Regions from separate parts of the Williamsia sp. DF01-3 genome, predicted to be linked through region 2. Evidence: predicted binding sites of a transcription regulator. Region 2 holds the regulator's gene; each other region holds the start of a gene.

The links. The regulator LexA, encoded in region 2, represses DNA repair genes until DNA is damaged. The targets are predictions, from matches to a motif close to CGAACANNTGTTCG.
Region 1: a site for LexA is predicted at 2,719-2,732, ahead of MVA47_RS22725 (HNH endonuclease signature motif containing protein). Genes of this name have one in related genera too.
Region 3: a site for LexA is predicted at 1,235-1,248, ahead of MVA47_RS24810 (HNH endonuclease signature motif containing protein). Genes of this name have one in related genera too.

Annotation. Positions count from the first base shown of each region.
Region 1 is NZ_JALKFS010000005.1:4,394,235-4,399,206, reverse strand. Features, by position in the region: gene MVA47_RS22735 (branched-chain amino acid ABC transporter permease/ATP-binding protein) at 1-1,874, shown strand, start outside; gene MVA47_RS22730 (ABC transporter ATP-binding protein) at 1,871-2,611, shown strand; gene MVA47_RS22725 (HNH endonuclease signature motif containing protein) at 2,761-4,083, shown strand; gene MVA47_RS22720 (LLM class flavin-dependent oxidoreductase) at 4,177-4,972, opposite strand, start outside.
Region 2 is NZ_JALKFS010000005.1:2,856,304-2,861,275, forward strand. Features, by position in the region: gene MVA47_RS15590 (acyl-CoA dehydrogenase family protein) at 1-946, shown strand, start outside; gene lexA (transcriptional repressor LexA) at 1,054-1,773, opposite strand; gene MVA47_RS15600 (LysM peptidoglycan-binding domain-containing protein) at 1,996-2,517, shown strand; gene nrdR (transcriptional regulator NrdR) at 2,613-3,062, shown strand; partial or broken gene hrpA (ATP-dependent RNA helicase HrpA) at 3,094-4,972, opposite strand, start outside.
Region 3 is NZ_JALKFS010000005.1:4,852,893-4,857,864, forward strand. Features, by position in the region: gene MVA47_RS24800 (PPOX class F420-dependent oxidoreductase) at 47-433, opposite strand; gene MVA47_RS24805 (dihydrofolate reductase family protein) at 543-1,142, shown strand; gene MVA47_RS24810 (HNH endonuclease signature motif containing protein) at 1,311-2,864, shown strand; gene MVA47_RS24815 (amino acid permease) at 3,127-4,482, shown strand; gene MVA47_RS24820 (ABC transporter substrate-binding protein) at 4,549-4,972, shown strand, end outside.

The DNA.
Region 1 (4,972 bases), 1.5 Mb from region 2:
GTCGCGGCGGTATCGTGCACCAAAACCTTGGCCGGGCCCCGCGACCGAGGCAGATCTGGACGCCGGCAGTTGTCGCCACCGTGATTGCCGTCATCGCCCTGTCCGCGACGTCGGGCAGCTACCGCGGGGCGATCATCGCCACGTTCATCTTCGCCATCCTCGGACTCTCGCAGGTGGTGGTGACCGGGTTCGCCGGACAGGTCTCGCTCGCTCAGCTGACCCTCGCGGGTGTCGGTGCCTTCGGGTTGAGTGTGGTGAACACCGAACTCGGGATACCGTTCCCGTTCGCGCCGATCCTGGCTGCACTGATGGCCACGGTCATCGGGGTGGTGGTCGGATTGCCCGCCCTCCGGATCCGGGGGCTCCCCTTCATGGTGGTCACGCTTGCGCTTGCGGTGTTCCTGGAGACCTTCTGGTTCCGCAACCCGTCGTTCAACGGCGGACTCAAGGGCTCGAACTTCGACGCGCCGAGCATCTTCGGGATAGATCTGGGTATCGGCGCCGGAGAGAACTACCCGAGGATCTCGTTCGGGATCCTGTGCCTGATCATCGTGGTGATCGCTGCGGTCGGCGTCGGTCTGCTGCGGCGCAGTCGGCTCGGCTCGGCCATGCTCGCCGTCCGTGCCAACGAGAGGTCCGCGGCCGCCGCGGGTATCAACGTGTCGCGAACCAAGCTGGCCGCGTTTGCAATCGGCTCGTTCCTCGCCGGGCTCAGCGGCACATTGCTCGCATACCAACAAACTCTCGCAACCGCTGATCCGTTCAGTGTGTTCGCCGGCATCGCGATCTTCGCCATCATCTACACCGCCGGGATCACGTCCGTGTCGGGCGCACTGCTCGCAGGTGTTCTCGCTCCCGGCGCGCTGCTGTACATCGTGCTCGACCGGGCCTTCGACTTCGGTGACTACTACGCGCTGGCCAGTGGGGTGCTCCTCATCCTGACGGTGATGATCAACCCGGACGGCATCGCCGGACGCATCACCCCTCTGTTGCAACGGTTCTCGCGGTCCGTGACACCCCGAGGCCCGGCAGGGGAGCCTGATGCCTCGACGGCGCCGACATCCGGCCGGCTCAACGCCGGTACGCCGGTGATCGATCGTGACCGCACGCTGCTGAAGGTCGACTCCGTGTCGGTGCAGTACGGCGCAGTCACCGCTGTGAGTGAGGTGTCGTTCGAGGTGTTCGACGGTGAGATCGTCGGGCTGATCGGGCCGAACGGTGCCGGGAAGACCACTCTGATCGACGCCATCAGTGGTTTCGCGTCGGCGTCGGGACACATCACTCTCGACGGAGCCGACGTGACCGATCTGGCTCCGCACCGACGCAGTCGACGTGGACTGGGCCGCACGTTCCAGGATGTCGAGCTGTACGACGACCTGTCCGTGCGGGAGAACGTCACCGTCGGCGCGCGTGGCGGTAAGGCTTCCACGAGCGGCGAGAGCGTCGACGATGTTCTCGGGTTGCTCGATCTGCATTCGGTCGCCGATGTCACCGTTGCCTCACTGTCACAAGGGCAGCGCCAATTGGTGTCGATGGCGCGGGTGCTCGCCGGCAACCCCTCGGTGGCACTGCTCGACGAGCCCGCCGCCGGCCTCGACAGCAACGAGAGTCGGTGGCTCGGTGAACGGCTACGCGCCGTCCGCAACAACGGTATGACGATGCTCCTCGTAGACCACGACATGGAACTCGTTCTGTCCGTCTGTGATCGGATCATCGTCCTCGATCTCGGCAAGGTCATCGCCAGTGGGACCCCAGATGCCATCCGGGCCGATGAGAACGTTATCCGTGCCTATCTGGGTGTGCCTGCGGGTGGTCGAGACACCGGCGAGGCCACATCGGCGACCGGGCTCACGGAACAGAAGGTGATCTCATGAGCGTGCTGGAATGCAAGGGCCTGGAGGCCGGGTACTTCAAGCGCAGCCCGTGTGTGCGCAACGTCGACCTGGACATCGGCGCGGGCGAGGTGGTGTCGCTGCTGGGGCCGAATGGTGCAGGCAAGACCACTTTGTTGCTCACCTTGGCCGGGTTGTTGCCGAGCTTCGGCGGAGACGTCTTGGTCGGTGGGCAGACCCTTCGTCGCGGAAGTCCGCGCGCCGCAGTGGGATCGGGTCTCGTGCTGGTGCCCGACGACCGCGCGCTCTTCCGCGGGTTGAGCGTGCGCAAGAACCTTCAGCTCGCGACCCGCGGACGTGACCGCGGCAAGCAGGCCCTGAATGAGGTGCTCGAGTACTTCCCGGCACTCGGTGCTCGCCTCAAAGTCGACGCCGGCCAGTTGTCCGGGGGTGAGCAGCAGATGCTCGCCATCGGCCGCGCACTCATCCAGCGGCCGAAGGTACTGCTCATCGACGAGCTGAGCATGGGGCTCGCACCCGTTGTGGTGGAGTCGATCCTGCCGATCATCCGCGCAGTCGCGGACCGGGGCGACACAGCGGTGGTGCTGGTGGAACAGCACGTCCACCTCGCCCTCGGGATCGCGGACCGAGCCGTGATCATGGTGCATGGTGAAGTGGTCCTCGACCAGCCTTCGTCTGTGCTGTCGGACGATCCATCGTTGGTCGAGCGGGCGTACATGGGTGCGCGCAAAGATGACTCGGAGAGTGTTGCGGGTTGAGTTGGGCTCTTCTGGTCGATAGAACTGTCAGACCTCGCGGTTAGACTGGGTGGCTCGGTACTGTTGCCGCCTCGAAATAGGTTGCAGCGCAAGGAAATAAGTTCGTTCGAACACTTGTGCGAATGGTGATCTTGCTCTAACGTTGAGGCATGGATATCGGGGGAATCCGCACAGCGTTGGCTGTGGTTGCGCAGGGGTCACCGCCTGAAGCTGATGCCGTCTTGGCCGAGCAGGTGGTGGCGTTGATCAAGGTTCGTCATCTTGTTGATCACGTGTTGTCGGTGTGGGCGGGGGCGCTCGATCGGCGTGGCGTGGCAAAGAAGCTGGGAGCGGCGTCCACTGCCGCTCTGTTGATGACCGGGGGGCTTGCGCCAGGGTGTTCCCATCGCACGGTGCGGGTAGGTCGTGCCTTGGCGTTGTTACCGCGGGTAGAGGATCATGCTCGCGACGGTGACTTCTCCGGCGAGCAGGTGGACGCGATCGTGCGGGGCATAGCGCATGTCGAGCGAGCTGTGCCCGAATTGGCGGACGCAGCCCGAGACGCCTGTGTGAACCGTCTGCTGGGGCAGGCGTGGTCGGGTGCCACACCCACTGAGATCGGTGAACGGGCTCGTGCTGATGCGTGCGCGCTTGCGATAACAACAGGTGCGGTGCCGATGTCGGAAAACGCTGCGCTGAACGGCTTCACGGTGACTCCCGGTGGTGACGGGCGGGTACGCGGAAAGTTCGACGTCGACGCGATTCTCGGGGAGAAATTGTTGACCGGGCTGGATCCACTGACCAGGCCGATGCCGGCCGACGACGGCACGCCCGACCCACGCTCGACCGAGCAACGAATGGCCGAAGGCCTCGAGCGCTTGATCGACGCCTACTTGCAGGCCGAAGACCGGCCGACGGTGGGTGGGGTGCGCCCGCATCTGACGATGACCGTTGATGCGCGTGAGCTGGCCGAGGAGGGGGCCGCACCGCCCGGGCCGGGTGCGTCGACAGATGAGTACACGCAGTTCCTCGATGATCGGGGCTATACAAGTGCTTTTCACTTGCAATGGATGGGTCCGATCAGTGGTGAAGCTGCGCGACTACTGGCCTGCGATGCCACGTTGACGTCGATGGTCCTCAACGGTGAACGTGTGCCTCTCGACGTCGGTCGGGAACATCGCACGGTCACCCCGGCGATACGGAAAGCGTTGCTGGCGCGGGACTGTGGGTGCGCGTTCCCGGGATGTGGTCGCCCTGCCGGATGGACCGATGCCCATCACATCGAGCACTGGTCCAAAGGCGGCAAGACCAGCCTGAGCAACACCGTCCTGTTGTGTCGGCACCATCACCTAATGATCCACCACCATGGGTGGGCAGTCGCGATAGGCGGCGATGGGCATCCGTGGTTCACGCCACCGAAGAGTGTCGATCGACGACAAAAACCGATACCTGCCCACCGACGGTCGCAGATCGTCCTGCCGGCTGCCGCCTAGAACCGAGATCTCGAACTGCAGACCTTGTGCCGATCGACCAAGCTCCTTGACAACTACACAGTGTGAGGCCGGCCAGTCCCGTTACCCGGGGCGTCAGTTCCTCAGCGCGGGAAGCACCTTCTCGCCGATGAGGTGCACGCTGTCCCAGGATGGTTGCTCAGGCATCCCGCCGCACAGGGGGTGACTTGTCACCAGGCGTACTTCGCGACTACGGCATTTCTCGACCAGGTCGTCCGGGGTGCAGACCAGATAGCCCGTGCCGCTGCGAAGTTCGTCCACGGTGGTGGAGCTGTCTCGAACATGCGAGGCGTGATCGCCGTGCCATGCCTCGTACGCCTGGGCGTCGGCGAGAAGGTACGAGCCGTAGTGGTGCCAGAACCGGTCCGGGTCTTCGGAGCAGAACACCGTCGACGGCCCTGGCGGCGGCATCATCACAAAACCCGGTTCGCGGCCGTGCGCACGGCATTCCGACTCGTACAGGTCGCGCAACGCGGTGTCGGCGACCTGTGGTTGGAAGCCGAGGTCGAGTCGGGCGGCGCGCAGAGCAGCAGCCCTGGAGCCGCCGCCGTAGAACAACATCGGGTGGGGCTTGGACAACGGCGCCGGAGTCACCTGCACTGTCCGTCCTTCGAACTCGAACGGTTCTCCACTCCACGCGACCCGAAGAACGCCGATCAGTCGTTCGATATCGGCGCCTCGACTGCCCCACGGCCGACCGAGCTGTGTGTACTCGTGGGGCAGGTACCCGAGCCCGAGCGTGTACGACACCCGACCCCCGCTGAGGTGGTCGAGGACGGCGATGTCCTCGGCCAGTCGCAGCGGGTCGTACAGATTCGCGACAAGCGCCGACACTGTGATCGCGATCCGAGACGTTTGCGCGGCGAACGCC
Region 2 (4,972 bases):
CGACTTCCGTTACAACACCATCATCGACGAAGAGACCGTCCGCGGCGGCTACAGCGGTATCGGCTTCGCGCTGCACAACGACGTGGTGGCTCCGTACCTGCTCGACCTCTGCAACGACGAGCAGAAGGCACGTTGGCTGCCCGGCTTCGTCTCCGGTGAGCTGATCACCGCGATCGCGATGACCGAGCCCGGCACCGGTTCCGATCTGCAGGGCATCAAGACCAACGCCAAGAAAGACGGCGACAACTGGGTGCTGAACGGCTCCAAGACGTTCATCACCAACGGCATCAACGCCGACCTCGTCATCGTGGTGGCCCGCACCGACCCTGAGGCCGGTGCGAAGGGGTTCAGCCTGCTGGTGGTCGAGCGCGGTATGGAGGGATTCGAACGCGGCCGCAATCTCGACAAGGTCGGGATGAAGGCGCAGGACACCGCCGAGCTGAGCTTCGACAACGTCAAGGTGCCCGCCGAGAACTTGCTGGGCGAGGAGGGCATGGGCTTCATCTACCTGATGCAGAACCTTCCGCGGGAGCGCCTGTCGATCGCTGTTGTGGCGGCCGGCGCCATGGAGTCGGTTCTCGAGACGACAATCCAGTACACGAAGGACCGCAAGGCATTTGGCCGCCCGATCGGTAGCTTCCAGAACTCGCGGTTCCTGCTCGCCGAACTGGCGACGTCCACCGCTACCACCCGTGTGTTCGTCGATCGGTGTATCGAACTGCTCAACGAGAAGAAGCTCACCGTTCCGGACGCGGCGATGGCGAAGTACTACGCCACCGAGAACCAGGTCCACCTCATCGATCGTTGCCTGCAGCTGCACGGCGGCTACGGCTACATGCGTGAGTACTCGGTGGCCAAGGCCTTCCTCGATTCACGAGTTCAGACCATCTACGGCGGCACCACCGAGATCATGAAGGAAGTCATCGGCCGAAGCCTCGGCGTCTGAGTACGAGTTTCAGAACTACGCGAAGTGGGGTGCACCGGAAGGTGCACCCCACTCGTGTCTGCGTAGTCTCCGCGTCTGCCCGGTTACCGAGGATGTTGCCGGACGCCTCAGAGGCGCCGCATCACCGTGACAACTTTCCCCAACACCACGGCGTTGTCGCCGGGGATGGGGTCGAACACTGGGTTGTGCGGCATCAGCCACACCGCATCCTTGGTGCGTTTGAACGTCTTGACGGTCGCCTCCCCGTCGATCATGGCCGCAACGATGTCGCCGTTGTCTGCGACATTCTGCTGCCTGACGACCACCCAGTCGCCGTCACAGATGGCGGCATCGATCATCGACTCGCCGACCACTCGCAGGAGGAACAAAGATCCTTCCCCGACAAGCTCTTTCGGTAGCGGGAACACGTCTTCGACGGCTTCCTCGGCCAGGATCGGCCCGCCGGCCGCGATGCGGCCGAGGACCGGAACGAACGTCGGTGTCGGCAGGGATTCGTCGGGGACCTGGACCTGGCCGGCAGCCGTGGCCGGATTGAGGTCGGTGTCCTGGATGTTGACCGCCCGGGGACGGTTGTTCTCGCGCTGGAGGAATCCTTTGCGCTCGAGGGTTCGGAGCTGATGAGCGACCGACGACGTGGAGGTGAGGCCGACAGCATCACCGATCTCGCGGATGGACGGGGGATAGCCGCGTTCGCGGACCGACGCCCGGATCACCTCCAGCACGGCTTTCTGGCGCGGGGTCAGCGACCCCTCGGCCAGCGGTTCGGAAGTGACCACCGTCGCGGCCGCCGCGTCCGGCGGCGTCCGGGTGTCTGTCGTATCGGCCATCAGGTCCTCCAGTTCGTATGGTGTCCGGCCAAGGTGTCGTAGCTGTCGAGAGAGGTAAACGCACACGTTGTTCGTTGGATTATGGGGATCACGCTAATGCAATCTGTCACAACTCTCAAACATTTGTTCGATTGGGCGTGGCGTGTGTCGGACCACCGTGATACAACTCGAACAATCGTTCAATCGAACGAGTGATCGAACTGTTGACCCGAGGATCGAACAATGACTGCAGCCACCACCATCAGCCGCCCGGCCGCTGAGCGGCCCCGTCGCCGCCTCGCCCGAGTCGGTGGGCCCGTCGCCTCCGATCAGTACACCCGCACGGCGCGAGCGCGTGTCGACAGTACTCGTCGGCCGGCCGACCGCAGGCTCGCCGCCGACCGCCGTGTTGTGGTTGGCTGCGCCGAGCCGGGCAGTTCCGCACCGACGGTCGCCGTCGAGCGCGATGTGTATTTCCGCCGACGTGCCTGGGCCGGGGCCGCCGTGGTCGGAATCGGCCTGATGATGCTCGTGTTGTTCCTCATGTTCTTCGGCCGGGTGGTCGAGAGCGGTGCCGCTCCGGCGAACACCGGGACCGCTGTCGTCCATGTGCAGTCGGGAGAATCGTTGGGCGACATCGCCTCTCGAATCGCACCCGAGATGCCGACCGAAGCGGTGGTGGAGAAGATCATGGACCTCAACGCGATGAGCAATTCAGCGTTGTCGCCGGGGCAATCCCTGGTGACGCCGATCTACGCGCGGTAGCCGCAGTGTTGGGGCAAGCAATCGGCCGGGCGGTATCCTCTACAACAGAGTGTCCGGTCATTCCGACGGGGCCGCTGACGTCCGAGGAACCCTGCATGCACTGCCCGTTTTGCAAGAACGAGGACACGCGGGTCGTCGACTCACGGGTGGCCGACGAGGGCCAGGCGATTCGTCGTCGGCGGGCCTGCTCGCAATGCGGACGGCGGTTCACCACGGTGGAGAGCGCAGTCCTTGCGGTCGTCAAACGCAACGGTGTCACCGAACCTTTCAGTCGCGAGAAGGTGATGAGGGGCGTGAGGCGCGCCTGCCAGGGCCGCGCGGTAGACGATGACCGTCTGCACCTGCTCGCGCAGCAGGTCGAAGAGGCTGTCCGCGCCTCAGGATCGGCCGAAGTTCCCAGCAACGAAGTGGGCCTGGCGATCCTGGGCCCGTTACGGGATCTCGACGAGGTCGCTTACCTTCGTTTTGCGTCGGTGTATCGCTCGTTCGACTCAGTCGAAGACTTCCAAAAAGAGATCGACGATCTGCGAGCCGCCAGACCCTGACGGGTTTCGTCCGGCATGTCGTGCCGCCGGATCAGCGCAGTTCCCGGATGGCTTTGATCGCCCGTTTCTCCGACACGGGATACGCAGTACGCAGGTGCTGTGCGAACAATCCGACTCTCAGTTCTTCGACGATCCATCCAGCTTGCTCGTTGACTGCGTCCCGCCGACCGGGCGGAACGTGTCGCAGGTGATCAGTCCACGCCGACACCACCCGGTCGATGGCAGCCATCGCCTGGGCATCGCGAGCGGCGCCTGCCGGGAGCTGTTCGAGTCTCGACCTCGCAGCATCGAGGTAGCGGGGGATCTCCGCGAGGTGTTCGTCGCGTGTCGCAGAGACGAATCCGTCGAACAACAGCTCCTCCAGCTGGTCCCGCACGTCGTCGGCGGCGATCGATCTACCGGCCGCGGTAATCGCCGTGCGTAGGGGCGCCACGCGGGTCAGGATCGTCGCCACCCTGCGTAGTTTGTCCGTTGCCCTCCCGGCTACCTGGCGGGCCACATTCTCCCGAAGTGCAGCGAATTCGCTTGGCGTCCAGACATTTGGCGGGTTGGGCACAAGGTCCACCACGGCAGCCCGAACGCAGTCGGCCAGAAGAGCGGCGGTGTCCGGGTAGGGGCTCTGACTGAGTGCGAGTCTCTCGGCGGTGCTCAGTGTCGATGTCACCGACGGTCGTAGTGGCGGAACGCTGGAGACGATCATCTCGACAACAGCGTCGTACATGTTCGCAGCCTGCTCGGCCTGGGTGGGCACGGCGACCACCGTGAAACCACTGCCTCGGCGGGTCAGCGCAGGATAGCTTGTGATGTCTTGCCCAGCAACAGAACTGCGCAGTGTACGGCTGATGTCTCCGAAGGTGTCAGCGGTCCACGTGGTGGCCACAGGTCGGGATGCGGTGCCGGCCTCACTCTCCAGAGCCGCGCGAGATCTACCGGCCAGTCGATCCTGGAGTTCGCGCAGCGACTGGAACGTCCGAGAACTTCGCCGTCGGTGGTGACCGCGGTGAAGGTCATACGCAGGTGGTCGGGGAGTGCGGCAAGTCGTAAATCTGATGCTGCGACGTCGACTCCCGTGCGCGCACGGATCTCAGCGGCCACCGCCTCGGTGAGAGGCTTGCTCCTCGGTGTCACCGACTCCAGTATTTTCGCGGCCAGGTCGGGGGCCGGTCCCACTTGCCGCCGTAGGGATTTCGGCAGTGTGCGGATCAGCTCGGTGATCAGTTCCAAGCGCATACCAGGGACCAGCCAGTCGAATCCAGAGGGCCGGGCACGCACGAGCAGCGACAACGGGATGAGCACACTCACGCCGTCATCGACGGTGCCGGGCTCAAACCGGTATCTCAAGGCGTAACTCGTGTCTCCCTGACGCCAGTGGTCGGGAAACCCGGCCGGGTCGGTGGCGGCAGTGTCGGCCACGAGGTCGGCGGGATCCAGATCCAGCAAGGTGGGGTCAGCTTTGCGTGCGGTCTTCCACCACGTGTCGAAGTGTCTGCCCGACACCACTTCTCCGCCGATATGACGGTCGTAGAAGGCGAAGAGCTGGTCGTCGTCGACGATGACGTCGGTGCGCCTCACCCGGTGCACCGACTCCTCGGCGTCCTCGAGCAACGCGCGATTGCGGTGGAAGAACGGGTGCTGTGTACGCCAGTCGCCCTCCACGAGCGCGTGGCGGATGAACAACTCGCGGGCAACCGCGGGATCGATCGAGCCGTAGTTCACCCGTCGTTTGGTGACCAACGGGACGCCGTAGAGGGTGACCCGCTCGTAGGCCATGGCCGCTGAGTGTTTCCCGGACCAATGAGGCTCACTGTACTGACGTTTGACGAGGTGCCCGGCCAGGCGCTCGGCCCATTCCGGTTCGATGCGGGCGGCGGTACGCGCCCAGAGCCGAGAGGTCTCCACGATCTCGGCCG
Region 3 (4,972 bases), 2.0 Mb from region 2:
TGCCTGCCGGCTTTTGCCTGCGACGGGAACACCCGGGTCGGGTCATTCAGCTGTCAGCGGTGATCGCCAACCCCACGGTGCCCTTCTTGCCTCTGCGCAGCAGGCTGCCCTTCACCGTGACCCATCCGAGGAGCCCGTACTTCTTCTGCACCACGTCCCTGGCGTGATCACTGCCCGGGGTATCGAGGATCTGGGCTGTTCCGGACACGGGATCTCCGTACGTCTGCTTGCCCCGCACGTCGCACGCCTGGACCACCACGGCCGGGTTACAACGCAGCCGCTTCACCTTCCATGAATCGGTCACCGTCCACATCAACAATTTGTCGCCGTCGAGCGCCGCCCACAGCGGCGAGGACACCGGTGTCCCGTCTTTACGGAACGTGGTCAGCTGCACATATTTTGCGGTTCCTGCCTGCCCAAACGGTGTTGTCATCACATGCCCTTCGTCGCCAGCCCTTGTCCGCAGATGCTACGCACACCGATGACAAACGCCCGTCGACGCGGTCCACATCAGAAGAGGCTCGGTTACGAGAGGAGACGAGATGACCAAGATCTGCGTGGACATCACCATGTCACTGGACGGATACGTCACGGGGCCTTCTCCAGGGCTCGAGCAAGGGCTCGGGGTCGGGGGCGAGGCCCTGCACCACTGGGCGATGGCCCACAAGACCGACGCCGACGAGCAGATCCTGGCGAGCGGATACGAGGCCACCGGCGTGGTGATCATGGGAAGACGCACCTTCGACATCATCGACGCACCCGACGGCTGGAACGACGACGTCGGGTATGGCGCTGCTCGCGATCAATCCACCCGACCTCCGAATATTGTTCTGACGCACAATGTTCCCGATAATCCACGACTACGACATGGCTTCACATTCGTCACCGGCGGACCCAGGGCCGCACTGGATGCCGCCCTGGAGTTGGCCGGCACGAAGGACATCGTCATCATGGGTGGCGCTGACGTCGCCGGCCAATTCCTGCGCGCAGCCTTGGTAGACGAGCTGCGCCTGCACATCGCGCCCGTGATACTAGGCGCGGGCACCCCGTTGTGGAAGGACTTGCCACACGTCGAACTCGCGCAAACCGACGTGGTGTCGACTCCATATGGCATCCATACGACCTACTCGATGAAGAGCTGAACCGCGGGCATGCCCTCAAAGCATTGGGCTGGAATGCAATTCGACAAACCGGCCTGACTCTCGAGCCCCGGCGAGAACACCAATCTTGGTTTCGAACACATGTTCGACAAACGTCTGAAATCGAGGTAGACTGACACCAGTTGATCGAGGCCCGGGGGGGACCAACCGATGACCGACACCACTTCTCTTGATCCACCGGCGCCGCCGGTGTTGATGGGCCTGTATCGAGACCTGAGTTCTGTCCTGGACCAAATAGCGGGTGCGTCTTCGTCAGATCTTGATGACGCGGCGGTGTGCGAGCTGGTACGAATGAACGAGAAAGCTGTTCGCGCTCTTGGTTTTCAAGGTTTACAACGGCTACTCGAAGTGTCAGAGCGGGGCGCATTCCGCAAGGCCGGGCACCCGACATTGCACCGCTTCGTGATGAGTGAGTTGCGGGTGACGCGCGGCGATGCGTCATCGCGGTTGAAGGCATTGGATGCCGTCGCCCGGCTTCACTCCCTGCAGGGCGAGGTGCTGCCGCCGAAGTGCCCTGCAGCAGCAAAGGCGATGGCAGACGGAGCAATTGGGTTAGCACACATGGATGTCATGCTTGATGTGCGCAAACACATCCCCAACAAGGCCGCACCCGAGGTACTCGACGTTGTCGATGCATGGATGGTCGACAACGCGCGCACGATGAATCCGACTGACCTGATCCAGTGTGGACGCGAGGTGCTGGCGCGGGTCGACCCCGACGGCGCACTGACCGATGAGCAGGACCGCAAACGCAATCGCGGGTTGAGTGTTGGCGACCAGGGCACTGACCTGATGGCCAAGATCACCGGCACCCTCGATCCCCAGACGCTGGCACTGTTCAAGACCGTCCTCGATGTGTGGGCTGCCCCAGGCATGAACAACCCTGATGACCCCGATTCCCCGGCCGGAGCCGCCGACGATCCGGGCCACCACAAAGCACTGATCGAGTCGGCCGCCCACCGCGACACCCGCACCACCGCCCAGCGCCAACACGACGCGTTCAAAGCGATTCTGCGCACCGTCCTGGAATACAAACTTCTGGGCACGTCCCACCGCGGGTTGCCGGCCCAGGTGATCATCACGATGACAAAGCAGCAACTCGACGACGTGGCAGGCATCGCAACCACCGCGTCGGGGGTGGATCTCCCAGTCAAAGACGCTCTCGAACTCGCCGCTCGCTCAGACAAGTCGTTGGCTGTGTTCGCACATCACTCAGCCGAGGTCCTGTACTTCGCCCGGGCGAAACGCGTTGCCCAGCAGGGTCAGCGGTTGGCGTTGTTCGCCGCCTACCGTGGCTGTTCGCACCCGGGCTGTCGCCAACCGGCCACCTGGGCCGAGATCCATCACGTGAACGCGTGGATTCTGGGCGGCCTCACCAATGTCGATGAGCTGGTGCCGGCCTGCCCCGCCCATCACGCGATGATCGGCGACGATCCTGACCAGTGGCAGACCGTCATGATCACCGAAGGCGCCGACGCGGGCCGGGTTGCCTGGATCCCGCCGGCATGTGTCGATCCCGATCAAGTCCCGCGGGTCAACCGGGCCAACCACGTGGGCGAAACCGTTGATGCCGAGTGGACCGAGGTCATCGCCACACGCGACGAAGCGCTCAGAGAACACGAACATCGGTCGATGCGGCAGAGCCATTCGCAGCCGCCAGACCTCCCTTCAGAAGACCCGGCCGCCGCAGACGACGGGGGCTGACGAGTCACAACAGGTGGGCAGGGTGTCGGCGGTTTGCGCCAGACACAAAGGGGTAGTCTCCGCAACGAGTTTCTCGCAGCGCAACGAGAGGGCAGACCATCATGCCGACAGCAACCCCACTGCCTGTGTCGACACTCGCCGTCATCCTGCGGCACCAAAACGTCTGCACGGACGCTCAGTCGTGAGCACCACCGAGAAGAACACCGGCGGATCGGCCACGTCGGCGACGTTGGGCACCAGCCTCAAACCCAGACACATCACGATGATCTCGATCGCGGGCGTCATCGGCGCCGGGTTGTTCGTCGGGTCAGCGAATGCGATCGAGAAGGCCGGGCCGGCAGTCATCATCTCGTACGCGCTTGCCGGGACACTTGTGGTGCTGGTGATGCGCATGCTCGGCGAGATGGCCACCGCCAACCCCAACACGGGTTCCTTCTCGGTCTATTCGCACCGGGCATTGGGGCGATGGGCGGGCTTCTCCGTCGGATGGCTCTACTGGTGGTTCTGGGTGCTGGTGATCCCTGTGGAGGCCACCGCGGCTGCGGAGATCTTCAGCAAACTGATCGGCGGCGACCAATGGATCTGGGCCCTCGCCGTCACCCTGTTGCTCACCGCCACCAACCTCATCAGTGTCGGGAACTACGGCGAGTTCGAGTTCTGGTTCGCCTTGATCAAAGTTGTTGCCATCATTGCGTTCATCGCGATCGGCGTGGTGGCGATCCTCGGCTTGTTCCCGGGTTCGGAGACCAGCGGGGTCAGCCATCTCTGGGAGCCCGACGGCTTCCTTCCGAACGGATACACCGCGATCATCTCGGCCATGCTGGTGACGATGTTCTCTTTCATGGGCACCGAGATCGTCACCATCGCCGCGGCCGAATCACCCGACCCGGAAAAGGGCATCACACGCGCGGTGAACTCGGTGATCTGGCGCATCAGCATCTTCTACATCGGCTCGATCTTTGTCGTGGTGGCCCTCGTTCCGTACAACCAGCTCGACGACGGTTCATATCAGACCGTGCTGGAAACGATAGGCATCCCCGCGTCGGCACAGATCATGGACATCGTGGTGCTCACCGCGGTGGCATCGTGCCTGAACTCCGCCCTGTACACCGCATCGCGCATGCTGTATTCGCTCGGCGAACGGCACGAGGCTCCGGCTGCGGTCAAGAAACTGACGGCCAACGGCGTCCCGTGGGTCTCGGTCCTGGCGTCCATGGTTCTCGGATTCCTTGCCGTCGTAGGCAACTACGTACTACCCGACAAGATCTTCGGCTACCTGCTGGCAACCAGCGGCGCAGTCGCATTGTTCGTGTACCTGTCAATCGCGGTGAGCCAGCTGGTTCTCGGGAAGTCGATGCGCACCCGCCAAGAGACCCCTGCCGTGAGGATGTGGCTGTTCCCTTACCTGACCGGCCTTGTCATCGTCTTCATCGTGGCCGTTCTCGTCCTGATGGCTTTCGACTCGGCCCAGCGCGAGGCCATCACGTTGTCGACCATCTCAGCGGTCATCATCGTGGCCATCGGCGTCTGGATGCAGAAGCGGCACGGCGATCGCGGGTACGACGCCCCGGATGCAGCAAAGGCCGCCGCCCCTGGTGCCCCCGGACCCAAGAAGTAGTTGCCCTTCGACCCTACACATGGTTAGGCTCTCCTAACTCAAGTTGGATTTGGTGAAGGGTGAAGCATGCGCCGGGCGTTCGATCACGGAAAAATCATCGGCAGCGTGCTGGTTGCCTTGTCGCTACTGGCGGCAGGTTGTAGCTCCCCAGACGACGAATCCTCCGACAACGGGGCTTACGAACCGGTGGTTGTCGAGCACCAGTTCGGTTCCACCACAATCGATTCTGACCCGATGACTGTGGTCACGTTGACGGGCAGCTGGACCGATTCCCTCCTCGCGCTCGACGAACCGATCAAAGCCCGGTACGTGACCGAGGGATACGCCGGTGAGAACAACCGATTCGAGTGGACGCCGGAGAACGACGCCGAGGTCATCACCTTTTTCGGCACGGAATCCATCAGCGTCCCTCAACTCGCTGCCCTCGCGCCAGATCTCATCCTCGCCGGCTATCTCGGCAGCGAGGACGAATACAAGCGGATCAGCCAGG